DNA from 3 places in the Methylomusa anaerophila genome. Region 1 is predicted to be linked to each of the others. Evidence: riboswitches for the same ligand, from Rfam matches in the RefSeq annotation. Region 1 holds a riboswitch; each other region holds the start of a gene.
The links. A riboswitch is a leader RNA that binds a small molecule or an ion and turns the genes downstream of it on or off. The one in region 1 is predicted to bind cobalamin.

Region 1 (6,527 bases):
TCCGGCGCTGCGGCATTGCTGATAGTCATGCCGGCAATGGCCATTGTGCACGAAGTAAGCGCAGCGATTGGGATTATTGCCTTCTTATTAATATTTTTAATGTTTTTTATTTTTTTAATAATCTTGGTTCTAAACGCCATTTTTATCTCCCTTTCAAAGTATAATATCAAGTCTCAATAACCTTCTTGTATTCCTGGCTGAACAACTGCGGCTACGCTGCCTGGGCCACACCGAGAACACGCTTACAGTGACGCTCGTCCCCAAAGCCAGCGCCAGAATGATGGATTTTTTATACAGTTTTTATTTTTTATACTGTTCATAATATTCTTCCGATTGCCCTTTATGAATTGCACAACCAGCACCTTGAGTCCCTCGCCCAAGCGTCATTCATCATGCGTTTTCTCCTATATAACATTATTGGATACTGTTTCTGTCATGTACCAAAGGGCGTCCAAGGCTGCTACGGCAATAGGGCTGCCTCCCTTGTTACCTAAAACAGTAATATAAGGCACAGGCGAAGCTGCGTGCAGCAAAGCTTTTGATTCTGCCGCCCCGACAAAGCCGGCAGGCACGCCGATTACCAGCGCCGGCCGGATACCGGTTCGTTCCATTAGGGTTGAAAGTTCAAACAACGCGGCCGGCGCATTGCCAATGGCAACAATAACACCGTCTAATTGCCCGCCAAACTGCCTAATGGCGGCGGACATCGCCCGGGTAATGACGCTTTTGGCAAGCCGAGCGGTTTCTTCGCTGCCAATTAAACAGTACACCTTACCGCCATAGGATGAAAGCCGCTTATTAATTCCTGTACGGACCATTTCCACATCACAATAAATATCCCGTCCTGCTGCCAAAGCAGCACACCCGGCGGTGATTGCGTCAGGATGAATCCTGATGTGTTTGGCGTAATCAGGATCACCTGCCGCATGAATAATACGGGAATACACCTTAACAGCCGCCGGTGAAAGTTCCAGTCCCAGTTCATCCAAATAGGAACCTATAATTTCCATACTGCGGGTTTCAATCAAACCAGGATCCATGATATATTCCATAATGCGCCTCCTTAAAATATAGTTATGTACAGTATCATACCAAATGAAAACTCCTGGTCATAAGACCAGGAGAGTTAAATTCAGCATGAATAAATCCTTGACACAGAGCCCTTCTAAGTCAAGAGATCTTTCACGGTAATCCCCCTCCCCATCGCTCGTGGGTACAACGGTGATTATCAGTTAGGCAGTTCTCCTGGCTCCGGATCATGGCTTACCTAAACCTTCCCAAGATGGCAGATCTCAGTGGCATATCTTAAGCTTGCTCCCCGTTACAGTGGCGGGACCGCGCCGGCATTGCACCGGACTTCCCTATTAAGTCCTTTCAGACACCTAACTTTTTTCACTATGCAGTTTAAGTAAACATGTTAATAATAAGCTATTTGCAATGATGACACTGTCCTTCAGTCTTTCCAGAGACAATATTCGCAAATATTTCATGAGCTTCTTCGGAAGATTTGCCGTTTTCGATTGCTTTCTGGGCATGAATTACGGCAGAACGGTATTTTTTGTGTGCTTCATCCTGAGGAATTTTTTCAATGTCTTTAGTGTCAAAATTCATTACTTTTCGAAAAATCTCATGAATTTTTTCTGAAGATTTCCCTGCTTCTTTCGCAAATTGAACGTGTTTCATTGCACTTTCATAACGGTGCTTCGCATGTGGATCATCGGGAAGTTGAAATTCAGGATGTTCAGGATGTTTCTTTTCATTCATCATTATTCTCACCTCATTAAAATTATCTTTTTATATATTACTCCATATAGTGGTCATATAGTCAATAGCACTCCTCAGTCCCCTTGAGAACCGGCCAGTTTTGCTCTTAATATATCGACAACCAGGCCGGACCATGCCTGAATACAGTTTTCCAGTTTCGCCTCGGCGGCGATTGCCCGCGGCAAAACACCGAATTTACCGGCAGACAGCAGCAGCAACTCATTACCGGCGGCCACGGTTTCGTCGCCGGACAACAATTGCCAGTTAAACTGATCCAGTAAATGAACATACAGGGATGTATATGTCACCAACCGGGGGTCCTTGTCCAACTGTTGCAAGCAGTCTAAAAACCGTTGTTTTTCTAGATAGCCATTTTTTTGCAAATATTCCTGATACAGTGTTTCTTCCGTCAGGCCGAACCGGTTCATGCGCCTAAGCACGCTATGCTGTTTTTGGGGTGATAATCCGGTTTGCCGGAACAAGGCTTCTTTGACTGCCTGCTTTACGGTGCGGCCGATCAGTTCACCTAATTTGGAATGTTTGCCGGCATCCTCCAAATATAGTGGCGAACCCGGATTGGCAATTATTATTGTTTGGTCGGTCCCCGAACCTGTCGCCAGTCCGCTGGAATACTTGCTGCCGGCCATTAATTCCTGCAGCGCCGCCGTTTTGGCTTCGGTACAGGTAACCAGCGCTCTGGCCAATGTACCGGGCGGTATATCGGCGTCAATTACCAGCATGATGTTGATGGTACCCGGTTTATGCAGCCGGGTTTTTTGTCCCGGATTAAAATACTCAGCCGGATCACCTACCCGGCCGCCGTTTTCTTCCACCCCGCCGGTCGCTATGGCGGTTACGGTTAGTGTTTGGTAGCTTGCCGACTGAATGGCGACATTGTCCATGGATGCGCCCGTTCCCATGCCGGACACCCTGTCAGGGTCAAGTCCCAAATTCCTTGCCACTCCCTGCATATACTCCGGATAGGAATCCGCGTTCATAACGGCGTCCTTCATGTCATGATTAAATATTGCTTTTAAGTCTTCACGGTATCCTCCGTTTATTACCGAAGTGCCAAGAACCGTGCGGGGCTGTTTAAAAGCAATGACGACGCAGGTATTCTGCCGGTAAACCGGATCACCTGTTGATAAAGTATATAATTCTATTCTTTCATTGCCGGCACAAGGAACAACACTGCAATAAAAAATCAATATCAGCAATATGTACAGCTTTCTCATTTTGTTTCTCCCACCTAACTAAAATTCAATTCCTCTTTGCGCATTTATCCCCTATGGAATGTTTCAAACATACTGCCTCCTTGTTCTTATTCATATCGCAGCGCCTCAATCGGGTCCAAAAGAGCGGCTTTCCGCGCCGGATAAAGGCCAAAGAATAAGCCGATGCCGACAGAGAAGCCAAAAGCCAGAAAAATCGAAGCAAATGAAATTACAGTGTTCCAGTGGGCGACGGCGGCAATGATACGGGAACCGGCAATACCCAGGCCAATGCCCATAATGCCGCCGGTCACGCCGATGACTCCCGCCTCGATTAAGAACTGGAACAGGATGTTGCGATAAGTGGCGCCAAGAGCTTTGCGGATGCCAATCTCCCGGGTACGTTCGGTAACTGATACCAGCATAATGTTCATAATGCCAATACCGCCCACCAACAGCGAGATGGCGGCAATGTTTCCCAAGAGCAGCGTTATCGTTTTGGAAGTCTCATCCGCCGTCGCCATAATCGACGTCAGGTTGCGGACGGTAAAATCATCGGTCGTGTTGGCGGCGATACGGTGGCGCGTGCGCAACAGGCCGGTAATGTCAGCCTGCACCTGGTCGATAACATCGGCGCCGGCGGCTGTAACGCTGATACTGTTCAAATACGTAATGCCCATCACCCGTTCCTGGGCGGTGGTAATCGGAATAACCGCTAAGTCGTCCAAATCATGCCCGGAAGGCGATTGTCCCTTAGCTTCCAGCACACCGATCACCCGAAAGGGCGCTTTGTTGATGCGCACCGTCTTACCTACCGGATTAATCTCGCCAAACAAATTGTCGGCCGCTACTTTGCCGAGAACCATCACCCGCGCCCGGGTATCCACATCCTTGAAAGTAAAAAAAGTTCCCTTTTCCAGGTTAAAATTCCTCACACCAATAAATTCAGGCGTCGTCCCTTGCACCAAGGTCACCCAGTTCTTGTTGCCGTACACCACCTGGTACTGGCGGAAAACGCCTGGCGCCACCAATCCCACTCCCGGTATTTCCCGGGCAATGGCCTGGGAGTCCCTGAGCGTCAGGCTGATGTTCGAGCCGGCGGCCATGCGCACCCCGGTTGGAGATGTGGCGCCGGGTGAAACCATCAGAAGATTGCTGCCCAGTCCGGCAAGGGACTTTTGGACATTCTCCCGCACGCCCATACCGATGGACACCATGGCAATAACAGCGCCGACGCCGATAATTATACCCAACATGGTGAGAGTGGAACGAAGCTTGTTGGCTTTAAGACTTTCCAGGGCAATCAGCAGACTTTCCCATATCATCTAAGATCACCCCTGTCTTGTTTCGTCACGAACGATAATGCCGTCCCGAACGTAAACGACACGACGGGTCTGGTTGGCGATGTCCGGTTCGTGGGTGACCAAAATAATCGTTCGCCCTTGGCGGTTAAGTTCACCAAAGACGGTCATGATTTCATTACCTGATTTAGTGTCAAGGTTGCCTGTCGGTTCATCAGCCAGGATGATGCTGGGGTCGTTGACCAGCGCTCGGGCAACGGCTACCCGCTGACGCTGGCCGCCGGACAGCTCGTTGGGATGATGTCGCATACGGTTGCCAAGACCTACCAGTTCCAAAGCCTGACCGGCGCGTTCATAGCGTTCTTTCTTTTTTAGACCGGTATAAATTAGCGGCAAAGTAACATTCTGCAGCGCCGTCATGCGCGGCAACAGATTAAAGGTCTGAAAGACAAAGCCAATTTTCCGGTTACGGGTCGCGGCAAGGGCATCGTCGCCCAGAGTGGCAACTTCCTGGCCTTCCAGCTTATAAGATCCGGCAGTCGGCCGGTCCAGGCATCCCAGGATGTTCATCAGCGTCGATTTGCCCGAACCCGAAGGACCTACGATAGCCGTAAGCTCCCCGGCGCCGATGGCGATGGAGACACCGGCAAGGGCCTGAACCTGATTGCTCCCCATTTTATATACTTTGGTTACATCGGTTAGTGATATGATCATAAGATGATCCTCCTGTCATCGGCCCATGACTTTCTGTAGGGGACTGGATTGCATACTGCTTGAACCGCCGGCGCCCGGCTGTCTGTTCTGAGGCACAACAACCTGTTGGTGTTCTGTTAGGCCCCCGGTAATTTCCACCTGTTCATCAGTCATTAGCCCGGTTGTCACGTTGGTCGCCTTTATCTGGCCGTTGTTCATCACCTGCACGTAGGATTGCCCTTGATTGTCTTTCAACGCCACCAGCGGGATGGTCAGAGTATTCCGGCTTTCACCGATATTGATCGACACCCTGGCGGTCATCGTCGGTTTTAAGAGATTGCCGGCAGTGTCAGGATCAATATCAATAATGACAGGGTAATATACCACGTTCTGCTGAATATTGGCCTTCGCGGAAACATTGACAACAGTGCCGGTAAACGTCTTACCGGGGTAACCGTCAACCGTGAAGGCCGCCTTTTGATTTACCTGGACGTTGCCGATATCCGATTCGTCGATCTGGGTTTCAATCTGCATCCTCGACATATCGGCAATAGTCAGCAGCACCATGGGTGTTGAAATACCCGGAGCCACCGTCTGGCCGGCCGGCACCGGTTTGCCGATAACAACACCATCGATGGGCGCCCGGATGACGGTATCGTCAAGCTGAGATACAACATCATCATAGGTTGCCTGGGCTACGTTGTAATCCATGCGGGCCGCATCCAACTGCTGGGCGGCAACCGCACCAGCGGCGGCCAGCCGCTCGATACGCTGGCAATCGGCTTCGGCGTTCACTAGCTTAGCCCGCGCCTGGTTAACCTGGGCCCGCGTCCTGGTATCGTCAAGGGTAATCAGGACCTGACCAATCGCCACCCGGTCATTTTCATTGACCTTAACCTCCTTGATCAAGCCGGTAACCTTGGAACTGACACTGACCATGTTCACCGGGTTGATGGTGCCTGTCGCCGACACTACGGCCGCAATATCAGCCCGTTTCACCGGGACAGTGTTGACACTGGCGACCGGTTTGGTCCGGTCAAGATGCGATAATCCGGCAATAACTGCGGCCGCTATGACCAAAAACAGCATCAGTCCTTTTTTATGCTGAATTAACTTCTGCCATATGCGAATTATTCAAAACACCTCCTTTGCTGTTTTGTTATTAATTCCAACTGCACTTTTACTCGCTGTACCGGCTGTAAAGCCACACACTCCACCCGAAAAAACAGCCTGACAGCATTGCCAGTGTGCTTGCCGCCCAAAAAGAATCGGTATTCCAAACCGACGCCCGCAATAGTGTATTAAGAGTGCCAATAGGTAATATTTTGGCTATGGCGGCCAGCCAGGATGGCAAATTCTGCAGTGGAAAAAAAGATCCGCCAAAAAAAATCATCGGGGTGATGAAGAAATTATTCATCAAAGAAACATCATCGGGGTTTTTTACAACCATTCCTACGACCGTACCCATCGCGGCGAAACAGAAAGCACCCAGCAAAATCCCGAAAACCGCCGTTATGCTTAATCCCCACACTCCGAATACCACCCAGGCAACCGCAAA
Region 2 (6,527 bases), 350 kb from region 1:
AGGCAGCCTGCTCCGGGAATATTCCAGGCAGGCTGGGCTTCCACCGGTTCAATATCGGTCCTGCCGATATAAACCAGGGAATTAGCCGCCTCTCTCGCTATGACGCCTGGCAGGTGTTCGTCGAACAGGCAAACATCCGGCGGTATGATTCCACATATTCCGGCCGGTTGCCGGCGTAATGCTGCCAGAACTTCATGGATAAAAACATAGGGGCGTCCATATTTGCTTACGTTGTCTTTGGCCTCGATGAATATTATATCGGGAAATTTGTTTTTGAGAAGCGGGATATCTTCCTGCGCGTTGACCGAAATAATTTTACAGCCCAGTTTAAGCCAACTGGCCACTGCCCGGTACTGGTTGCAAAATTCCCCCCCGGGGACTAGGGAAGTGGCTACAATGATGGCCGCCTCTTGCCCGTTCCCTGAATTAGCTGGTGCAGCGGCTGTTTGCTTTTTGCTGAAGATTGCCTGCGATTCTACTACCAGGTCGGAGAAAGATCTGGCGAATATTTTCGCCAGGCAATCGGCTTGCATTCGGGCCTCTGTCTCCCGTTTGAAGTCAGGACCCGGCAGGCAAACAGGCAGGAGCGCCGATATTTTGCTGGCCAGATCGGCTGTATTTTCCCGTTGGAAGTACACGCCGTATTCATGTTCCAAGTGAACGGGAAGGTCGGATAAGAGAATGGTTTTGCCTAAGGACCGGCACTCCTGAACGATTAAGCTCAAGCCTTCAAAAAGTGAGGGCTGCACGACAAACAAGCTGCGGCGGACGAGCTGAATTTGGTCCTGTCTGGGCACCAAGCCCAAAATATGTATCAAATCTGAAACGCCGCTTTCGGATATATGTTTTTGCAGTTCTTCCATATATTGCGGCCGGCGGAAGTCGTCAGTCATTCCTGTGCACGCCAGATGTACATCCAGGCCTGTTTGTCTGAGCGCGGCGATTGCGTCAAACAGGCGGCGATGATTTTTATGCAGCCAAAATTGGTTGGAACACAGAATAAACCTGTCTGGCAGGCCATATTTTTCCTGGATGGCGGCAGGGTCTCCCCGATACCAGTCGTCTTCCGGCAGGATGTGGAAAGGAAGAACTCGGGTGACAGCCTGTGATTCCGGGTAAAACTTCCGGAAATCCTGCTCGACTGCCCGGCTGCTGCAATAAACCAGCCGGGATTGGGCCGCTACCCGGGAGCAAAGCTCATCCCGTATTGCCAAGTCCTGGGGAGAAAAAAAGTCAGGCCGGTATTTGTGCTGAAAGTCATGGACCCAGGAAGCAGCCGGCCGGTCCGGAATGACGTTAAAATTAACTGGAAAATAAAAGTCGATTTTACAGAAGAGATCATCCCAGGTATGGACGTCAATGACCGGCAGGCCGGTTTGGTCCGCAAGGCCTGAGAAACCGGTTCCAAAACAAATGATGCCGTCAAATTTTTCGGCAAAAGGAAGATACAGCCGGAAGCCTTCCCGGGTTTCGCCGGATACGATAAGGAATAACTGCGGGCGTTCCTGTGCCGGTAAAGAGGCTACTGCTTTGACGTGATGTTCCAGATGAGACACGCCGCCAATCCAGCCTTTGCCGCCTATTACCGGAATACCCACCCGCAGGCTGTGAACCGAAGTCATCCGTTAACACCTCACATATCGCCTGAGTTGCAGGGTGCTTACATCCCTGATAATTGGTCCGCCGTAAAAAAACGGTTAGCGGAAGCTAACACCATATTCTCAGCCGTCTGCTATATGATATGGGCAACAGGGAGAAGTGCTACGCTGCGACTGTGAAAGATACAGACTGTGAAAAGATATGGATTGACATATTTTTTGTAACGTGCTAACATTTAAATTAAATTATATCCATATCATGCCATATCACGACAATTTAATATTTTTTGAGACAGGTGCCCTAAGGGGCTTAATAGGGAAGACCGGTGTGATACCGGCGCGGTCCCGCCACTGTAATGGGGAGCAAATCCAAGGTATGTATGCCACTGAGACGTGAAAGTCTCGGGAAGGTTTGGACGAGCGATGAGCCAGAGCCAGGAGAACTGCCTGTTTGACAATCACCGTTTTACCTACGAGCGATGGGGAGGGGATTATGGAGTAATCTATCCTTCCCGGCTATTTATTATGCCGGGATTTTTGTTGGGAAAGAGTACTGAAATAATGAAACCCCCCTTCAGCATGCAAGGGGGGTTTCTCTTAGTTGAGGACAATTTTGGCTGTAATGATATTGTTAAGTTGTATGACGGGGACAGGCACGGCCGGCGGCGATATTTCCGTATCCTGCGACATACCTTACTTTCTGGGGCAGAAACGCGGCTATATGCTGCCGGGCGAACTGCTGCAAGCCAGGATTATAGTGGAAAATTTCGGGCCGGCAGCCAAGAATGTGCCGGTGGATATTGTTTTACCGCCGGGTTTTTTACCGGCAGGGCGCTATGAGTATTGGCAGGTTGCCGGCCTGGAAAACAACGCGGTGCTGAAGACGGAGGCCGACCTGGGCGGCGGTTATGGGCAGTGGTTTGACTTAGTGCCCATCCGGGTTGGACCGGACGCAGCGCCGGGGGCCTATACGGTAAGTATTGTCGCCGGCGGCCTTATACACAACTATGGGGTAACGGTGGCGGCTAAGAAGCCGGCGGAAGCCGACGGCGGGCTCACAGTGAATAGAATCCTGATTCCGTTAGATAAAGACGGCAAAAAAGATGAGCGCTTGCATGACAATACTTTGGTGCTCCGGGACCGGACACTGGATTACTACAAAAATATACTGCGCGGCAAAGGCGCTTCCAATCAGGAAGTGGAGGCCATCCATCCGGTTGTCCATATGGGGATTGAATTTTTAAATCCCGGGGGGCAGCAAAAGCTGGTTAACATTACTGTACGGCTGCTGGACTACAATACTCACCAGCCTGTAGCCGGACTGCTGACTCCGGGAACTACCGGCGAGGATAAAGATGCCGGCTCCCTTGCCGGGAATGCCGACTGCCTCACGGCTTTCGCCGCCATAACCGGGGAAGAGCGGCAGCGCCTGCTGCTCCCGGTTTATGCGGACGAAAGGCTGATTGCAGGCGGGCGATACTGGCTGCAGGTGGTTGTTGATGATGGTTTTATCCAGCCGGTTACGGTGAAAAGTCCGCTTACCGTGGTGAGGAAAAACATGGGGGCCATGCTGGTCACAGGCGCGGCGGCACTGGTATTTTTGCTTGCTTTGGCGCTGGGACTAAAGCAGTTGCGCGCCACTTTGGCAACTATGAAGACTCGCTGGCTGGTTACCATAGCGTTGTTTGGCGCGGCAGCGTTCACGATAGTGAATGTTCCCACCACGCTGCTCAATGATTTCTTTCATATTTTACTGGGACCCTTCGGCTTTTTGGTGACCGGCATATTTAATGGCGTTTTCTTATATATGCTGGTGATTGCTTTAGTCATTTTGATTCCCCGGCCGGGGGTTGTCGCCCTGATGATGGCAGTGCGCATGCTGCTGGGTATGCTGGCCTTCGGCAATATTTCGCCGGTGAGTATCCTCACTTATGGTTTGCAGGCATTATTGCTGGAATTGGCCTTGTACTACGCCAATGTTTATGCCAGGTCTTCCGGGACGCCGGTTTCCGCCGCCGCAACCGCCGGGCAGGTATTGCCGACGGCTATTGCCTGCGGACTGGCCGACTCAATAGCCACTTACGCTAATATGCAGGCGATGGCTTTTCTGTACCGGCTGTATTTTGCCGACTGGTATATTTATATGGTTACACTGGTAAACGGTTTTTTGTATACGGCGGTTGGCGCGGCGTGCGGCGTATTTTTGGGAAAACAACTGGCCAAAGTGGGGGGCGATTGAGTTTGGGGAATGAGATTGCGGCTGCGGCTGTTGAAGTTAATAATGTGTCTTTTACTTACCTGGGGCGGGGCGGGCCCAGTTTAGCCAACGTGGACTTAAACATACCGGCAGGCGATTTTTTGCTGATCACCGGCGCTACCGGCTGCGGCAAGAGTACGCTGTTAAAAACCTTCAACGGGCTTATTCCCCATGAAAGCGGCGGCCTTTTAACCGGCGACGTGCGGGTTGAAGGCCGGAACATCCGGGATTTGTCCGTAGCGGAGCTTAGCCGTACCGTGGGCATGATGTTCCAGAGTCCTGACGATCAGATTTTTTCCACAACAGCGGCGGATGAAACGGCCTTTATTCTGGAAAATATGGGGGTCGATTTTAAGGAAATACCGGGCCGGGTCAGTGAGGCCCTGGCCTGGGTCGGCCTGGAAGGGATGGAAACAACAAGTGTCCATGCTTTGTCAGGCGGGCAGAAACAGCGTTTGGCCCTGGCGGCGGTGTTGGTGGCCCAGCCGCGGATACTGGCCCTTGACGAACCTATCAGCCAGCTTGACCCCCAGGGCGGGGCGGAATTGCTGCGGGTGGTATACCGTCTGAACCGGACGCGGGGCATTACCGTCGTTATGGTGGAGCACCGCCTGCACGAAGTACTGCCGCTGTGCCGGCATGTAGCCGTTATGGACAGCGGAAAAATTGTTTGGCAGGGGACGCGGCAACAAGCTTTTCTCCAGCCGGAAGTTTTTGTCCGGCGCGGTCTCAGATTGCCGCAAACTGTGGATGTTTGCCGGCGATTGGGGGTGGATGTGTCGACGGCGTCGGTGCCGGGAACCGTCGCGGCGGTGCGGCAAAGTTACACCGTGCCGGCTTGCCGCGCTGCCGCGGCAACGGCGCCGGCTATTGACGGTTCCGGCAGCGGCAGGGAACAGCCGGTCATCGAAATCAACGGGCTGGTATTTCAGTATGAAAAAAAAGGCCCGAAAATCCTGGACGATATTTCCCTGACCATTGGCAAAGGACAGTTTGTGGCTCTGATGGGAAATAACGGCGCCGGCAAGTCCACATTGCTGAATCATATCGGCGGCTTGCTCAGGCCTGTGGCGGGACAGGTCCGGGTTATGGGGAAAGACGCCCGGCAGGCAGGCTGCCAAGTAGGGCTGGTGCTGCAAAATCCGGATTTTATGCTGTTTAATACTACCGTGACGGCGGAAGTGGCTTTTGCCTTGCGCCGCCAAAACAAACCGGGCGGTTGGGCGCATTGCCGGCGGCTGATAGCCAGGCTGGGACTAAACGGGCTGGAAGACGATTTCCCGCTGGCGTTAAGCCGCGGTCAGCGCCTCCGGGTGGCCATTGCCGCCGTGTTGTCTTACCAGCCGGCGGTCCTGCTGCTGGATGAGCCGACAACCGGACAGGATATCGGGCATATTGAGGAAGTGGTCGGTTTGCTGAAAGAATATGTGACCGGCGGCGGGACGGTTATTTTTTGTACCCACGATACGGAGGTGGCTGCGAGACACGCCGGACGGGTTGTGGTTATGACCGGGGGAAGAGTGGTGGCTGATGCGCCGCCGGCGCAGATTTTTTCCCGGAAAGACCTGCTCTGTTCCGCCGGCTTAAAACCGCCCGCTGTTCTCGAATTTGCCCGGCAGTTATACGGCGGGACAGCGCTGACAGTGGAAGAGGTGGTTTCTTATGTACGACAGGACGCTCTGGGAAGCAACGCCGTCGGATACCTTTATTTTTAAACTTGACGCCAGGACTAAAATAGTCCTGCTGGCGGTGAGCGCATTTAGCGCCATCGGCCTTGACAGTCCCCGTTCCCTGTTTTTGCTGTTTTGCCTGACCCTGATCCTGCACGCAATGGCGCGATCCTCTCTGCCCCGGTGGCGGATTCTGCTTATATTCCTGTTGTTCGGCATGTGGGGTTCCATGGTGAGCCAGGCATTGTTTTACAATCAGGAACCCCGCACCGTGCTAGCCTGCATGGTGTCTCCCGCCGCACCGGTGGTGGGCGCCTGGACCGGGGGAATATTTCTCTACCGGGAAGGATTGGAATACGGGGCGGTGCAGGCCCTCAGGTCAGGTATCATGCTGGCTACAGGACTTTTAATTTGCTGGAACTCCGACCCGCGGCAACTGCTGCGCTGTTTTATGCATTGGAAGATGCCTTATGAATTTGCGTTTATGCTGACAATCGGTCTGCGCTTTCTGCCGTTGATGTTTCATGAAATGGCGGTGGTGCTGACGGCGCAGCGGCTGCGGGGGTTCGAGCCTTTAAAGACGCTGGCGCCGCAAAGATTGGTCAGGACGGCTTTCCAGACGCTTTTTCCCATATTGGCGCGGACTTTAAGGCGGGCGGTTACTTTGGCATTTTCCGTGGAGAGCCGCAGCTTTGGCCACGGTGGGCGCCGGGTAGATATGACGCCCTGGCCGTTGCTGCAAAAGTCCCTGTGTCTGTTGGCAATGCTTGGACTAGCCTGCATGGCGGCGTTAAAAACCATGTATGCGCTGCAATACAACGGTATTGCTTACTTTCCGGCATTGCGCAATGTGTATGACTTTATCGTTATGTGGATGTGAGACAGGCAATGAAAAAACTGCTTACCGTATTGCTGATGACAGTATTTGCCGGCAGTTTGCTGTTATTGGCCGGACATATTTTCCCCGGTTTGAAGGCCATACTGTCCGGCGCGGCGCCGGCC
Region 3 (6,527 bases), 420 kb from region 1:
GTCGGTAAAGGGGCGCGGGGCCCGGGGATGGTAAATGCCCTGCCAGAGAAGCGGCTCCGGGTTCCGCACCGGCGTGTCCTCCCGGCAATAGGTTTGCGCCAGCCAGCGCCAGAACTGGCGAAAGTTTTCCATGCCGCCAAACGCCAGATACTGCTGCAGCGTCTCTTTTGCTGCCGGGGAAACACCGCAGGACAATTCGCCGGCATCGGGGTCGGAGATCAGCATGACGTGCGTAAGCTGGCGCTTGCGCAAAAACTCGGCTGACTTCCGCAAAAATGCGGTATCCAGCCCGCTACCCATCCAGGTAAAAATAACAATGTTGCAGGCGGCAAAAGTCTTCTGCCACTCTTCCCCCCAGGGAACCGCGTCACTTAAGAGCACTGTCCTGGTTTCAGCCTGCAGCCCCGCCTGGGCCACACTTTCCCGGGCCTTTTCCAGCATCAGCTGCTGGCGTTCCATATTGGTCAAAAATAGGATGCGTCCCATACTCCTGCCTCACTTTCCCATTTCATATTGTACGTACATTAAACTCCGCCGATAAAAGCCGCTGCTGCTCCCCATCCCAGTCAAACAGCAGCACCGCCTGCTGCAAACCATGATAGGCCAGCCGCAGTTTTCCGCCGACCACCACGGCGCTCTGCGCCTGGCTCATATCCATTACTTCCCGGTTGCCGGTCTGGTTGCAGACCCAGACCGGCAGACCGCTTGCCTGCGAACACCGTTCCCAGGCATTGACGGGCAGTCCGCCGCAGTGTCCCGGCGGCCAGGCCGCCGGCACCAGGATGACCTGCGCCTGTTTGGCTCTCAGTGTCTGGGCATTTTCGGCGAAATAGGCGTCGGCGCATACTAAAACCCCGGCTGTCATCTCCTTGCAGATCAGCGGCTCCAGTACTGTCCCCTTGGCTGCCCAGCCCTCGGCGCCCGTGCCATGGGAGTGCATTTTCCGGTGGCGGCCGATGATTTCCCCGTCGCTGCCCATCACCAGACAGCTGTTATAGCACAGGCCGCTCGCCGCATCCTGCTCACCGCAGCCCAGAAATACCGTCAGGCCGTAAGCGGCAGCCACGCACCGCAGAGGCTGCAAGTTTGGCGCCGGCTGTACCGGAATCGAGAAAGGCCGGTTTTTTTGCGTGAAAAAGTAGCCTTGCAGCGCCGTTTCCGGGGTAACAACCCAATTTGCGCCCGCTTGGGCTGCCAGAGTTACAGCCTGCTGCAGCAGCGCCAGATTTCGCTCTTCCGGCCCGCCGCTTAGATCCAGATGTAATAAAGCAATACGCATGATACTTTCTCCTTATTTTTTCTGTATATATACAAAGCCTGGCCCTTGCTGAAATATCTCCTTTTTTCTCTATAAGGACGGGCAGAGTGTTGCGCCCGGGCTAATGCTCCAGCCTTGTCCGAAACTGGAATTAGAAACTGTATTGCATGCCAATTTGATAATTGCGTCCCGGGGCAGAGTACCAGTAAGTTTGGCTGGGATTCCCGTCTGTCCCCTGTTCGGCATAGAATTTGTCGAAAATATTATTAACTTTCGCAAAAACTCTGACCGTATCCGACGCCTTGTAATTAACAGCTAAGTCCCAAACCCAGAAGTTCTTAAATTCGGCGACTGTAGCCTTGCCATAGCCGCCTTCCCGGTCGACGATCCCCCGGCCATTGAGTACTGTGTTGAATTTATCCCGTTCATAATCCAAGCCGATATTCCAGGTCCCGCGGGGCAGGAACCCGTTTCGGTTCGCATTGGCCGTAGCAGAGGCGGGATCGATATAAATGTAGGTATAACCCACATTGACCCGGAAATTTTTCGTAAAATCTTTTGTCAGCCGGACGCCCCAGCCGCGGGAATCCTCTTTCCCGGTATTGTAATATTGGTAGTAGGGCGCGCTCGCAAGATAACGATAGCCAATTATATTCTCAGCCTTCTGTTTGTAAATGTTGAAGCTGCCGGCAAAGGTATCATCAAACTTGTGATTTACACCAAATTCCACAGTGTTTCCCTCTTCAGGCTGCAAATCCTTGCTGCCAATCTGCGAAAAAATCTGATACTGGTTGGGAGCAACAAAAAATTCTTTGTAGCTGACGTAATAATTGGTTCTATCATCCTGGTTATACCCCAGCACAAGGCTGGGCGTGCTGTGATTGCCGTATTCGGAATGATGGTCGAAGCGAATCCCCCAAGTCAGGTTCCAGCGTTTGCTGAGTTCCCATTCGTCCTGGATAAACACCGCCCGGTTGGAGAGGACTTTATCCTGATAGGTCTCGACATTGAACACCGACCCGGCGTAGTAAGCCGAGTAATAATCTTTGACTTTGTCTTGGTAGTAATCCACGCCGCCGGTCAGCGTGTGTCCGCCGGCTTTATAGGTTAGCTGATCACTAAAGCCGACGGTTTCTAAATCCATGAGCCACATAGTCGGTACCCTGCAGTTGTCCCTGAGGCGATTCTGATTTCTAAACAAGGAAAATGTATTCGTTAACTTTTCGGAAATCTTTCGGTCATAGATGAGACTGAAGCTGTTATTATCTTTTTCTCCATAGTCTCTGACAGTAGTAAACGAGCCGCCGTCAGGCCGCTGGTAATCCGCCCGGTAGGTTTGATAACGTAAAGTAAGATGGGAGTTTTCATCAAAATCTTTGCCAATTTTGAAATTCAGGGCCATAGAGTTAATATCATTAATGACCGGGTTGCCGCGGCCGTCTTTAAAATCACCCATAAGCCGTTTCTGGGCGTCAATACTCCAGTAAACACCATCCTTGCTCCCGCTGTGGGTGAAATTATACTGCTCTTTGCCGTAGCTGCCGTATTCAACGCCAAGTTTGTTGATGGATTCTCCGTCTTTGGGCTTCCGGGTAATGATATTAATGACGCCGCCTTGCGCATCAGAACCATACAAGGTGGAAGCGGATCCTTTCAGTACTTCAATGCGCTCAATCGCATCCATATTGACAAACTCCCCGATGGGAGCCTTACTGTATGTACTGCCATTGGTATTGGCCCGCACGCCGTCAATCAAATAGACCACATTAGCGGCCCCGTTGATGTATAAGCCGTTGGAACTGTAGTTTTCGCCGCTGGCGCTATAATTCAAAATTGTGACACCCTGTACATGCCGCAAGGCTTCACTGACATCCGCATAATGGTTCTTTTCAATTTCTTCTCTGGTAACAACGCTGATGTTAGCCTTAGCCTCAAACTCTTTAACCGGTGTTTTCGTGGCCGTAACAACCACCTGATCAAACGAATAATCCTGCTGTTTCTCCCCTTCTCCATAGGAAATCCCTGTCATGCCCAGCACCAGTGCGCTGCTCACCATGGCGCACAACATGGCTTTTCTTTTGTTTGTCAACCTTAACCTTGCCTGCTTCATTACCGTTGTCCCCCTCAAATCCACATTCAAATCCCCATAGTAATCCAAAGAATTTCAGAATATTGCTTCCGCAGCCTTCCGGCCATATGGCAGGCACCGCGCAGCCCCATGCAGGCTCCGCCGACAACATAAAACCCTCTCTGCGCTGCAGGAAGGGTTATGCAAGGTTTATCTAAATAAAGAATCCCGGCAATAATCCCCTCCCCATCGCTCGTGGGTAAAACGGTGACTGACAGACAGGCCGTTCTCCTGGCTCTGGAGCATGGCTCGGCCAAACCTTCCCAAGACGTTCGTCTCAGTGGCATATCTTGGCTTTGCTCCCCATTACAGTGGCGGGACCGCGCCGGTATTACACCGTTCTTCCCTATTAAGCCCTTGCAGGGCACCTGTCTCAATACTTATGAAATTGTAGATCTCGGCTGGAATAATTCGATACACGGCCTGACGAATAGCTGACAGCTATGTAAGGATGACTCCCGTGCTTCCAGGGAAGGGTTACGCTGCCGGGTAATGCCGTGAATTAGTTAGTCAACATACCGCTATTGGCGTAAATTGGGGGAATCCAACCAAAAACCGGAGACAAGGAATTTACTGTCAGCTTCCGTTAGAACAATTCGAACAACAACATCAGTAACTTCTTGGGAAAACTTCGCTTTATAAGTAAAAATGCTGTACTGCTCCTTCTGCTCACTGCTGACAAATTCTTTGGCAATATAGTCGCCGATTTTCCCTTTGATCTCCCGGCTTATTTTCGCAAACTCCGCTGCCGGCAAGCTATTGCTCATTTGCTGGTCAAAGTCCTCCGAGAATTTTGCGTAGTTGTCTTCCTTCAGACCTGTTAGCATTTTTTCTGCAATTACATTGGCACAACTCTGGCTGTCTGCCGCTGCCGTCTGCGCCATGCACCCGATTGCCAGCAAAAACATCAGTAGTAAGCCCAGGCATATACCTTTTTTTTTCATTTTAACCTCCCGCTTTCTCTCTTCATTTTCGTCAACCCATGGCCTAGTAGTCTGTCTTATCTTCGCAGCGAACAGGCTGCGCCATAAGCGACCGTGAACTGGGGATGGGGAAGAATATATACATCCCGGAAAAGTTCATCTTCCATTGCCGCCGCCAGCCCGCCGTTATTGGCCGATCCGCCGTCAAGATACAATTCATCTTCGAAATCCTGATTTCCCATCATGCCGGCTATGCGTCTGGCGATTGATTCATGCAGCCCGCGGATGATGTTTTCCTTTTTCGTTCCTTTGGCGATGAGGGATACGATCTCGCTTTCCGCGAATACCACACAGGTACTGTTGAGGCTTACGGAAGCATCGGCCTTGTCCGCTAAGGCCGCAAAATCATGAATGGGCGTGTCCAGGATACGGCCGGCCATTTCAAAAAAACGTCCGGTCCCGGCCGCGCATTTATCATTCATCTTAAAGTCGCTTAATTTGCCGTCCTCGGCCAGCCGAATAATTTTTATATCCTGGCCGCCGATATTGATAACCGTGCGCGCTTTCCTGCCGCTTAACAGGTAAACGCCCCAGGCATTGGCGGAAACCTCGTCAATAACGGTATGCGCGCCGGCAATCAGATTTTTGCCGTAGCCGGTGACCGAGATACCCTCACTATCCTGTTCGCTTACCTCAATCTCAGCCAAACCCTCGTCCAGCAACCGGCGGGCCAGGGTCTCCTGGCCGGGTGCGGTCGGCACCGCTTTTTTCCAGATAAGCTCGCTGTCTTTGACGATCACTGCCTTGATGGCCGTGCTGCCGAGATCAATGCCAATTTTATAGCTCATAGCGATCAACCTTCCTATAAAGTTTGTTTAAAAGCTTCCAGACGGGTCAAAATGTTCTGGCTGTCTTCTTTTACATAATCAGTTTCAATTTTGAGAAACTTGCGTCCACTGTCCTTTACTTTCTTTTCGATGGAAAAACTCTCAATATCGTAGGGATGACAGCCTTTTAACACATGAAAGACAATTCCTTTCATCTGGTGGTCCCCGGTTATCTTCAGGATATTATTGACGCGCCGTTCATTATCCGCGAAGGTCGGGCAGATACAGGCCTTATGGTATCTTTCGGCCAGCGCTCTTAACAGGCCGTGCTCCGACGGGTCATCATACACCGTTGCGCCGGGAAGTATCCGTTCGGAAGAACAGAGGTCGTCGGCGCAGACGGTCATGCCCGCCTGTTCAATAAGCTGCAGCAGCTTCAGATTCGGAAAGATCACCGGCGACCCGGCAAGAAAGACCTTGTACGGATTCTGGCGCGGAGCTTCCGTCTGAAAGCGTTGTATCACCAGCGCCAGTTGCTCGGCCCAGCGATCAAGATCGTCCAGCATAAACGTATTGGCAATGCAAAAAAACCATATGCCGGGAAGGATATTGCGTCTTTTTAAATCAATGAGTGCCTGAAACAGCTTCCAGACATGCATAAAGGCATTCATCGAATAGAGGAGGCCTTGTCTTTTTAGTGTAACTCCTGTTTTTTCCGCTAGAAACTGTTTTAAGGCATAGATTTCCTCAAGCCAGCGCTTTTGGCCCTTTTCATTCTGTTTGACATGGGGAAGCTCCAGATAATGCAGGGGTCCGATCTTCTCTCTGGCGATTTCCGGCATTTTCACAACCCAGTCGCAGGTCGTCGGGACAATTGTGGCGTCATAACCAGCCGCTGCGCCGGCAAAGTCCATACTGCCAATATAGGATTTGAGCATGGGGCACATCAGCACCGGCAGATAAGCTGCGGAAAGCCGCTGCGCCGTATAGGAGCCGCTGCACAGTTTCACCGGATGAACCCCGAAAGCATGAAACAGTTCCCATGGTGCCTGGATGCAAAACAGGCCAATGAGCGGCCGGCCAACCTTTTCTCTGAGCCGGGAAGGCTGCAGCGGCAAGGTTAATAAATCCAGAAAATAGTCGAACTCGGCAACATAGTCGGCTCTTGCCTTTAATGCGTCAATTTCCTGCTCATATTCTTCACAGGTTTTTTCATACGCCTTTGCCCGCTGTCTTAGACGCCGCTCTTCCTCTTTCGACACCATGTTATCCATTGGCTGATTTCCTCTGTTGATAGTTTTCGGCAACATACCTGCGTGACGACGAAAATATATCGTGATTAAAGAATTTTACAGTTAATGTGTTGTCTTCCGGACAAGATTCGATACAGC

Region 2: it holds a riboswitch for cobalamin, as region 1 does, so the genes downstream of both, MAMMFC1_RS12635 (hypothetical protein) here and MAMMFC1_RS14080 (precorrin-8X methylmutase) in region 1, are expected to answer to the same signal.
Region 3: it holds a riboswitch for cobalamin, as region 1 does, so the genes downstream of both, MAMMFC1_RS12370 (TonB-dependent receptor plug domain-containing protein) here and MAMMFC1_RS14080 (precorrin-8X methylmutase) in region 1, are expected to answer to the same signal.

What each region holds. Positions count from the first base shown of each region.
Region 1 covers NZ_AP018449.1:3,139,568-3,146,094, reverse strand. Annotated here, with positions in the region: gene MAMMFC1_RS14085 (TonB-dependent receptor plug domain-containing protein) at 1-140, opposite strand, end outside; gene MAMMFC1_RS14080 (precorrin-8X methylmutase) at 405-1,052, opposite strand; cobalamin riboswitch at 1,219-1,401, opposite strand; gene MAMMFC1_RS14075 (hypothetical protein) at 1,429-1,767, opposite strand; gene MAMMFC1_RS14070 (adenosylcobinamide amidohydrolase) at 1,839-2,999, opposite strand; gene MAMMFC1_RS14065 (ABC transporter permease) at 3,086-4,300, opposite strand; gene MAMMFC1_RS14060 (ABC transporter ATP-binding protein) at 4,307-4,990, opposite strand; gene MAMMFC1_RS14055 (efflux RND transporter periplasmic adaptor subunit) at 5,006-6,058, opposite strand; gene MAMMFC1_RS14050 (ABC transporter permease) at 6,150-6,527, opposite strand, start outside.
Region 2 covers NZ_AP018449.1:2,794,424-2,800,950, forward strand. Annotated here, with positions in the region: gene MAMMFC1_RS12630 (glycosyltransferase family 4 protein) at 1-1,622, opposite strand, end outside; cobalamin riboswitch at 1,876-2,063, shown strand; gene MAMMFC1_RS12635 (hypothetical protein) at 2,239-3,837, shown strand; gene MAMMFC1_RS12640 (ABC transporter ATP-binding protein) at 3,840-5,570, shown strand; gene MAMMFC1_RS12645 (energy-coupling factor transporter transmembrane component T family protein) at 5,518-6,405, shown strand; gene MAMMFC1_RS12650 (outer membrane protein assembly factor BamB family protein) at 6,414-6,527, shown strand, end outside.
Region 3 covers NZ_AP018449.1:2,722,775-2,729,301, reverse strand. Annotated here, with positions in the region: gene cobN (cobaltochelatase subunit CobN) at 1-486, opposite strand, end outside; gene MAMMFC1_RS12375 (carbon-nitrogen hydrolase family protein) at 509-1,279, opposite strand; gene MAMMFC1_RS12370 (TonB-dependent receptor plug domain-containing protein) at 1,410-3,368, opposite strand; cobalamin riboswitch at 3,591-3,773, opposite strand; gene MAMMFC1_RS12365 (DUF3887 domain-containing protein) at 3,908-4,330, opposite strand; gene MAMMFC1_RS12360 (acyl-CoA dehydratase activase) at 4,387-5,157, opposite strand; gene MAMMFC1_RS12355 (2-hydroxyacyl-CoA dehydratase subunit D) at 5,172-6,410, opposite strand; gene MAMMFC1_RS12350 (4Fe-4S binding protein) at 6,403-6,527, opposite strand, start outside.